DNA from 4 places in the Lysinibacillus sp. K60 genome. Region 3 is predicted to be linked to each of the others. Evidence: riboswitches for the same ligand, from Rfam matches in the RefSeq annotation. Region 3 holds a riboswitch; each other region holds the start of a gene.

Region 1 (2,188 bases), on a different contig from region 3:
ACATTATTGAATATATTATCAGGTTTATACATTAATTATCAGGGTGAAATATTTCTATCCAATCAAAATATTAGATATATTCCTAATGATGTTTATAGAAAAAGGGTATGTTTGGTAACGCAAGAGCATTTTATAATGACAGGGACAATAAGGGGAAATTTGTTATTAGCAAAGCCGAATGCAACGGATGAAGAATTAATTCAAATTTGTAAAATGGTTAACATTTATTCATATATAGAAACGTTGGACTATAAATTTGAAACTCTTATTGGGCATAATGGGCTTGAATTATCTACTGGGCAACAGCAAAGACTTTCAATAGCAAGATCGCTTCTAAGAGATGCGGATATCTATTTGTTTGACGAGATTACTTCTGCGCTTGATAAAGACAACCAAATAAATATAGAAACATTACTTTTATATTTAAATAAAGAAAAACAAAAGACTGTTATATTGGTTACTCATCACCCTGTTTTAATAAGTGAAGTAGATAAAATATTTGAAGTTAATAACAATCAGGTGAACGAGAGGGATTCATTTGTTGTTACAAGCTCTTAATAAGCCTAAATTGTTTGAATAGCTGGTTGTACTAAGTTAACACTCAAAAAAATTTTTCCTCTTGACACTAAAAAAGTTGTAAAGTAGATTTAACATAATTACATAAAAGCAATAGGTGCCCACTTGGGAGAATAGGGAATAAAGTGAAAAGCTTTAGCGGACCCGCCACTGTATAAGGGAGTTTCATAGTGTATGCCACTAGCGAATTGCTGGGAAGGTACTATGAGGTGTTGAACTTGAGCCAGGAGACCTGCCTACATGCTTTAGAAGAGATAGATGATGGAAAAGTCTGTAGTTTATTTGTCATGACAATAAACTACAGATTTTTTATTTTGTCTCAATGAGAACGAGAGGAGAAATAATCATGCAATTATTACAAGATACGATTCAAAATATTCAAGGGGTTGATATGAAAAGTATGGAGCAGGCTAGAAAACGGATTGATGGGCTTTGTAAGCCCCCAGGTAGCTTGGGTAAACTAGAATCACTTGCTGTACAGCTCTCTGGGATAACAGGACACTTATATCCAATGGTCGACAAAAAGGTGATGATTGTTTGTGCTGCAGATCATGGTGTTTGCGAGGAAGGTGTAACCACGAATCCACAAGATGTGACGGTCTTTCAAACATTAAATTTTCCTAAGGGAGGTACAGGCGTTTGTGCGATTGCGGGCATTACCAATGCAAAGGTTGTCACAGTAGATGTTGGGGTAAAAGAAGATATTCCACTTGATGCAGGAGTCCTTATTCATAAAATTAAATACGGTACCGATAACATGGCACAAGGTCCAGCTATGGCCAAACAAGAAGCCATTCAATCGATAGAAGTAGGAATCCAGGTGGCCACTGAGGAAATCATAAAAGGTGCTGATGTACTTGGGACTGGAGAAATGGGCATCGGCAATACAACACCAAGTGCTGCGATATTAGCTGTTTTGACGGGATGCAAGCCTATCGAAGTAACGGGGTTTGGTGCAGGAGTAGGCCAAGGAGGCATTGCCTATAAAGCAGCAGTTATTGAAAAAGCAATTACCTTAAATAAGCCTAATCCAAATGATGTTATTGATGTTCTGGCTAAGGTTGGAGGATTAGAGATAGGGGCGATGACAGGCATTATACTTGGCGCTGCTGTCCATCGTAAACCTGTTGTCATTGATGGATTTATTTCAACTATTGCCGCGCTCATTGCTTATAAGCTAGAACCAAAAGTAAAAGATTATATTATTCCTTCCCATGCCTCAGAGGAACCAGGGGCTAAAATTGCCGCTGCATTACTAGGCATTGAACCGATGTTGCACATGAATATGCGTTTAGGCGAAGGTTCTGGAGCATCCTTAGCCTTTCCTATTTTAGATGCAGCTTGCTCGATGATGAAAAACATGGTGACTTTAGAAGAATCAATGCAGTTGTTAAAAAGGTAAGTTAAATGTCTCTTTTTTAATCATATAAGGAATGAAACATTAGCTAAAACAATAAAACAGCCAATGACTTAATTTTTGGTCATTGGCTGAATGGTGTTTATGCTCGATTTAATTTACGTAATGGCAAGCGCCACTTCATCATATAGGAAAAGATACGTAAAACTGTAATCACTGCGAATAAAATATAAAGGAAAATGTCCCCTGTAAAAA
Region 2 (2,188 bases), 170 kb from region 3:
GAAAGGAAGTTTATTAACAATGAAATGATTAATCCTTTGTTTAAGATGATTTTCCTTATGAATCATAGGCGATTTCACTACTAGCAAATTAAATGTATCAGTTGGAATGTTCGTGTTGGCTATGACAAAATGAGCTTCCTCTATAATTTGTCCAGAAACAGCTTGAGTAAATAGTTTCATTTTTTCCTCTAAATTACTCGTCACTAAATGTTGACTTGCTTTCATATCTTTCATCCTTTCACTATTAGTAGTGCGCACTATCTTTTATTATAGAGTCATTGAAAGATTAAAAATACGGAGTTCACCGTTTTTATATCCTCCCATAATTTTCAGAAAACAATCAGGCACGAAAAGCAAGGATGATTAGTAGTTTGGAAAATATTATGATATTTGACTTTAGAAAAATACTACTTTACAATTGATTTTAGTAATCTAATAGGAATGTGGCGTACACTAAATTCCTATGACAACTGAATAGCGTGTAGTAATAGGTGTAAATTGCGTGCAATTTGCTTAAAAGGGAAGTCGGTGCGAATCCGACACTGTCCCGCAACTGTAAATGTGAGCGACTTTTCAGCAACCACTGTCAAATGATGGGAAGGGGAAAAGTGGCGATGACCATGAGTCAGGATACCTGCCTAGTTACGAGTACACACCATAAACCTACGAGGAATAGGAGGTGGCATGTTGACAAAACAGAATACTCTGTTCGTCACAGTACGTCAAACGCCCATAGTAAATGAAAGGGTTCACAATCGAACTCGTTCACACATACTTAGGGTTTGTTTGCCATTGTGTGATGAAAGAAGATAAAATGAAGGATTTCCTCTAAAGTAGGGAGTCCTTTTTGTTTTGAAAATATGTACGCAAAGGGGATGCACGTATGACAAATTTTCATGTAACGACAACGTTGGAAACGCCTTTTGAAGATCTGAACATTTGTAAGCAACCACGCACAGAAGTTGCCAAGAAAGCGAAAACAAGAATGGTGGTCGAATCTCTAATCGATCAATTATTAGCAACGAAGCTGATTCGCAATGATCGCTTCTTTGAGCAAATCTTATATAATAAAGAAATTATTTGGATACAAAATGGGGATGTGGACGGTCATCTTTTAGCGAAAGCAGCCATAGCAGATGAACTGAAAACAAAGACGAATAGCTTTATGATGTACATGCCGACCAATCCGATTGTCTATGAGGTCAATGGAGAAGCGTATCACTTAATTACGCGCATTGATTCTACACGCGCAAAGCCCAACCTTGACCGTCTCTCATTGGCGCCAAAGCCTGTTTTAAGTGCCGCTCGTGTCAATGACTTATTATGCTCGATTGTTATGCGCTTTTACGAAACGTATTTACACGATTTAGCGCCTCACCATGACAAACTCATCGCATTTGTACAGCAGGAATATGCCCAGTTTATTGAAGCAGTGCAAGCGTTAAATGATTATCATTTCAACTGGCATCCACGTGGCAACGGTCACGAGCTTTTACTGCAATTAATTGATCATCTACAACTTTTAAAAAGTCAGCCAGGTAAGGTACTAATTGATTTTACAAACAAGCATGACTACGTGATAGTTGAACCCGCTTATTTGATAGACAAACCAACAAAGAAGGCTGTCGGTGCACTATAAAACCAAGCCCTCCATTTTTTGGAGGGCTTGTTTTGATCTTGCGCTATGAATATCCGCGAAAGCAGGAAAAATACCCGCGCTAGTGCGACGAATACCCGCGAAAGCAAGTAATGCCTTCACGCGAACAAAATCACCCCATCCTACAGGCAATGCATGGCTGCCTGTGCTTCTTGCCATGGAACCGTATACCCTTTGCCCTTTGCACAAAAGATACTAGAGGAACTATACTCAGGGTCTGCATTTTTATCGTAGCCAATCTGTGCAATCACATCCTCTGTATTATGGCACACATCATAGCCATCAAATTGGAGAGTGAGTGCACCTTTCCCATTTGTATAGGCGGCAAAGGTTGTACTGTAGCTCATTAAAGTGGCAACAGGCGCACGACCTGTTAGGATAACATCCGTTTCGGATAAAATCGGGTCATCGAATGTGCCTGCTGCTTGCTGAATATCATTCATCATACGGCCGATAAAGTCGTTTGAAGCCTTCATTTTAAAGCGATAATAGGGTTCAAGTAGGACATTTTGTGCCTGCTCCAGCCCCTGA
Region 3 (2,188 bases):
AACAACTGAAAAAATGTTGTTTTACCTCGTCCGTTTCTACCGATAAATCCAAGTTTCCAATCCGTATCGATTTGAAAGTTGACATTCTCAAAAATATTGTCAAAGCTGCTTGGATAAGAAAAAGTTAAGTTTTGTACTTGTATCATGGACATGATAATTCCTCCTTTGTATTACAACAGTTTACTTTTCATACAAAGTCGGTCTATCCATCTATGTTTTATTTCTCCGTATAAGCAGATGGATATTAACGACTTATACGGAGTGTTACATGCGTCACAATAGTTTCTGAATCGCTCATATTTTCCCTCTCCTTTATGGGTAAATGAAAGGTGCAAAATCAACTATGAAAGCAAGAAAAAATCCCTCCAATTGTGCATTGGAAGGATTAGTCTTTCACTGAATAAATACAATTTGCCATTTGTGTCATGACAAATACAATGCAAACTGATTGTTAAAAATGGATAGACTAACCCTATATTTTGTGTTTGAAATCATTCAATTCAAATGAAAATATAGTTTAGTTCTTCATTGTCCATTCATCAGTCCTCTCATAATTGTCTTTTTATAGTAACAAATTTTTTTACAGAATACAATGTAACCTTATTTTCATTCAGTACGATACAACAATTCCTATAATATTTATAGAAATAATTTATATAATAGTTGAAAAATAATTTCTACTATTCTGAAATGTGTGCTATAGTAGGAGCATAATTGAATATTGTGTAAGACTTGGTGCCAAATGAAAGTTTGGCTTAAAAGGGAAGTCGGTGCAAATCCGACGCTGTCCCGCAACTGTAATTCGGAGCAAATCACAAATGCCACTGGGGAAACTGGGAAGGCTGTGAGGCGTGTTGATGAAAAGCCAGGAGACCTGCCAATTTCTAGTACACACCAAATACCTACGTGGAAATAGGTGGTGAAAAGTGACCAAATAGGCACTGTGCGATAATGATTATGCGAAAGTAGATACTTTTTCGTATTGTTTTAGCATTATTAATTTTAACATGCAGCCATTTTCCTAACAGGAGAATGGCTTTTTATTTTTTATAAAAAAGGAGCTTAAAAACATGAACTATACAAGTACATTGATCGGTTACCCCTATATAGGGGAGGAACGCGAATGGAAAAAAGCATTAGAAGCATTTTGGCGCAATGAACTTTCTGAAGAGGACTTTGAGGAAAGATTAAAGAAGATTCGTCTAGCTAGAATCGACAAGCAGCTACAACTGGGTATCGAAATGGTGACAGTTGGTGATTTTACGTATTACGATAGAATGTTAGATACGGCTTTAATGTTTGGTCTAGTACCAAAGCGCTTTAACTGGCAAGGTGGTAAAGTCGATTTACATACCTACTACAGTGTAGCAAGAGGGAATAAAACAGCCGTAGCGAGTGAAATGACAAAATGGTTTAATACCAATTATCACTATATTGTTCCTGAGTATGAGGGACAAAACTTACAACTAACAGAAAATAAAGTGTTAGCTGACTTTTTAGAGACGAAAGAAGCATTCGGGATCATCGCGAAGCCGACATTGATTGGTCCCTATACATTTTGCAAGTTAACGAAAGGCTACAACAAATTAACACAGGTTGAATACTTATTAACCTTATTACCGCTCTATACGCAGGTATTAAAAGAGTTAGTGGATGCAGGTTCCACTTGGATTCAGCTAGAAGAGCCATCCCTTGTTACAACTCTTGATCCAGCAGAGATAAAGCTGGTGCAAGAAATTTACGACCAGTTAGCCATTGCCGTTCCGGAGGCTAAAATAATGCTACAGACTTATTTCGAAGCTTTAAGTGCCTATGAAGCATTAAGTACATTGCCTGTTCAAGGATTCGGTTTGGACTTTGTTCATGGCTATAAAGGGAATATGGAGTCACTGCGTCAATTCGGTTTCCCGCAGGATAAAGTATTGGCAATTGGGGTTGTAAATGGCCGTGATATTTGGCGTTCAAACCTTGCAGAGGTCAACGCGACGATTCAAGCCATTGAACAGCTAAGTCATGCCGAAGAGCTATGGATTCAACCATCAAGTAACCTACAGTACGTTCCAATCACAACCTCTCTTGAAAATGAACTTGACCCTGTTTTAAAGCAGGCTTTGGCCTTCGCAGATGAAAAAATCGTAGAAATCACGGGGCTGACTAAATTCAGACGAGATAAAGATGGTTCCTTACA
Region 4 (2,188 bases), on a different contig from region 3:
ATGCACAATCAAATAAGCAGGTTTCCTGACTTAAGCTTCATTTTACTATCGCACCTTCCCAAGTTTGCACCAGTGGCTTTGCGATTTCATCAGCTATTACAGTAGCGGGGGCTGTATTGGATTTTCACCAATTTCCCTATTATCTCGAGCTATTCGAGCACTTATTGACGTTTTATATGAAATTTTTATTAGAATTTTAAATAGAAAACTGTCTTTATCATATCTTATTTTTTTAAAATTTCAATATTTCTTTAAAAATTTATGACAAATTTATCAATTTTGAATGGAACTAGGTATGAAATTTATACAATCTATATAATTTGCCCATAAATCGTTATCAGAATATTCGCCATTGACCTTTAATTATAAAAATTTATAAAAGGTATAGCATATTTATGGAAATTCATGTTACACTTTGTCGTGAAATCTCACAATTTGAATGTTTTTCGGTGCAAAGTGCTTGTCATTTTGCTTAAAAGGGAAGCCGGTTTGAGTCCGGCGCGGTCCCGCCACTGTAATAGGGAGCTTTATAGAATATGTCACTGTCCAACGGATGGGAAGACCTATAAAGCATTGAACTAGAGCCAGGAGACCTGCCGAAAAATAAGTGATCGTTTCAGCCTACGAGGATAGGTGTGCGGCTTAGCAGATGAGAATGTTATTTGCTTTTTTAGCTATGCACTTTTCCACCAGTGGAGAAGTGCTTTTTTTAATTACGCACGCAATCTTCTAAAAATCTACTAATTAGTTAGGAGGAAAGCTTTTTGAAATTTTCATGGTGGAAACTTAGTTATTTTTTACTGGCCTTTTTAATCGTGCCAAAACGTGCCTTTGCCATGCATATCATGGAAGGTTTTTTACCAATCGAATGGGCTATTTTTTGGTGGGTCATCTCTATTCCATTTATCATTCTAGGATTGCGTTCTATTCGAAAAACCGTTGATGAAAATCCTGAAACAAAAATGCTTTTGGGGCTTTCAGGAGCCTTTGCCTTTGTGCTATCCGCCTTAAAAATCCCTTCTGTTACAGGTAGCTGCTCTCACCCAACTGGTGTAGGACTTGGGACAGTACTCTTTGGCCCTCTAGCAATGAGTGTAATTGGAACAATCGTTTTATTATTTCAATCTTTATTATTAGCTCATGGAGGAATTACAACTTTAGGGGCTAATGCCTTTTCTATGGCTATTGTTGGTCCTTTTATTGCTTACTTTGTCTTTAAAGGTGCTCAAAAAGTAGGCTTGTCATTTTCACTAGCCGTATTCTTTGCAGCTATGCTTGGTGATTTAGGTACATACATTGTGACTTCTGTACAACTAGCACTAGCCTTTCCTTCAGAGGTTGGAGGCTTTATGGCATCCTTTACAAAGTTTGCAGGTATTTTTGCCTTAACTCAAATTCCTTTAGCAGTGAGTGAAGGAATTTTAACGGTCATAGTGATGAATTTCTTGAAAAAATACAATATTAGCGAACTAAAAACTTTACGTGTTTTCTCAACAAAGGAGGCACATTAACAGATGAAAAAAAATTTATTGTTATTAGCAATTGTTGTGTTATTAGCCATCATTCCCTTGTTCATACAAAAAGGTGCTGAATTTGGTGGTGCTGATGGAGAAGCAGAAGCAGCTATTGGTGAAATCAATGCGGAATATGAGCCATGGTTTGAAAGTCTATGGGAGCCACCAAGTGGTGAAATCGAAAGCTTATTATTCGTGCTACAGGCAGCTATAGGAGCTGGCTTTATTGGCTACTTCATCGGCTATATGCGTGGCAAACACAAAGAAGGTTAACCATTATGTTACTCATTGATAAGTATGCCTATCTGAATAAGCTAGCGGCCGTTCATCCGCTAGAAAAAATGATATTTTCACTTGGATTACTTCTCATAACGCTCATCATGAGAGATGAACGACTTTCACTCATTACATTTTTTGTAATGAGTGCTTTTATCATTTTAGGTGCCAAAATTCCGCTTACATACTATGGCAAACTATTATTGTTACCTGGCTTTTTCTTATTAACAAGTCTTGTATCTATTTTACTTTCTTTTACATCATCAACGAATACACTCCCTGCCCATATTTGGTCGTTTACATGGAGGAATTGGACTGTTTTTATTGGGAACGCAAGTGTGTTATCAGCGCAACAGCTGTTCTTTATTGTCCTTGGCAGCATTAGTTGTTTATACTTT

Evidence for each region. Region 3 has a riboswitch for cobalamin ahead of metE (5-methyltetrahydropteroyltriglutamate--homocysteine S-methyltransferase). Riboswitches for the same ligand answer to the same signal wherever they lie in the genome.
Region 1: it holds a riboswitch for cobalamin, as region 3 does, so the genes downstream of both, cobT (nicotinate-nucleotide--dimethylbenzimidazole phosphoribosyltransferase) here and metE (5-methyltetrahydropteroyltriglutamate--homocysteine S-methyltransferase) in region 3, are expected to answer to the same signal.
Region 2: it holds a riboswitch for cobalamin, as region 3 does, so the genes downstream of both, HCH28_RS16560 (hypothetical protein) here and metE (5-methyltetrahydropteroyltriglutamate--homocysteine S-methyltransferase) in region 3, are expected to answer to the same signal.
Region 4: it holds a riboswitch for cobalamin, as region 3 does, so the genes downstream of both, HCH28_RS05970 (energy-coupling factor ABC transporter permease) here and metE (5-methyltetrahydropteroyltriglutamate--homocysteine S-methyltransferase) in region 3, are expected to answer to the same signal.

Annotation. Positions count from the first base shown of each region.
Region 1 covers NZ_JAASJR010000003.1:6,718-8,905, forward strand. The annotation lists gene HCH28_RS07310 (ABC transporter ATP-binding protein) at 1-558, shown strand, start outside; cobalamin riboswitch at 655-830, shown strand; gene cobT (nicotinate-nucleotide--dimethylbenzimidazole phosphoribosyltransferase) at 923-1,978, shown strand; gene HCH28_RS07320 (trimeric intracellular cation channel family protein) at 2,076-2,188, opposite strand, start outside.
Region 2 covers NZ_JAASJR010000007.1:210,793-212,980, reverse strand. The annotation lists gene HCH28_RS16565 (GNAT family N-acetyltransferase) at 1-225, opposite strand, end outside; cobalamin riboswitch at 473-656, shown strand; gene HCH28_RS16560 (hypothetical protein) at 884-1,639, shown strand; gene HCH28_RS16555 (elongation factor G) at 1,780-2,188, opposite strand, start outside.
Region 3 covers NZ_JAASJR010000007.1:41,497-43,684, reverse strand. The annotation lists gene HCH28_RS15705 (Lsa family ABC-F type ribosomal protection protein) at 1-152, opposite strand, end outside; cobalamin riboswitch at 717-896, shown strand; gene metE (5-methyltetrahydropteroyltriglutamate--homocysteine S-methyltransferase) at 1,071-2,188, shown strand, end outside.
Region 4 covers NZ_JAASJR010000002.1:444,919-447,106, reverse strand. The annotation lists cobalamin riboswitch at 1-180, opposite strand, end outside; cobalamin riboswitch at 431-615, shown strand; gene HCH28_RS05970 (energy-coupling factor ABC transporter permease) at 765-1,511, shown strand; gene HCH28_RS05965 (energy-coupling factor ABC transporter substrate-binding protein) at 1,515-1,787, shown strand; gene cbiQ (cobalt ECF transporter T component CbiQ) at 1,793-2,188, shown strand, end outside.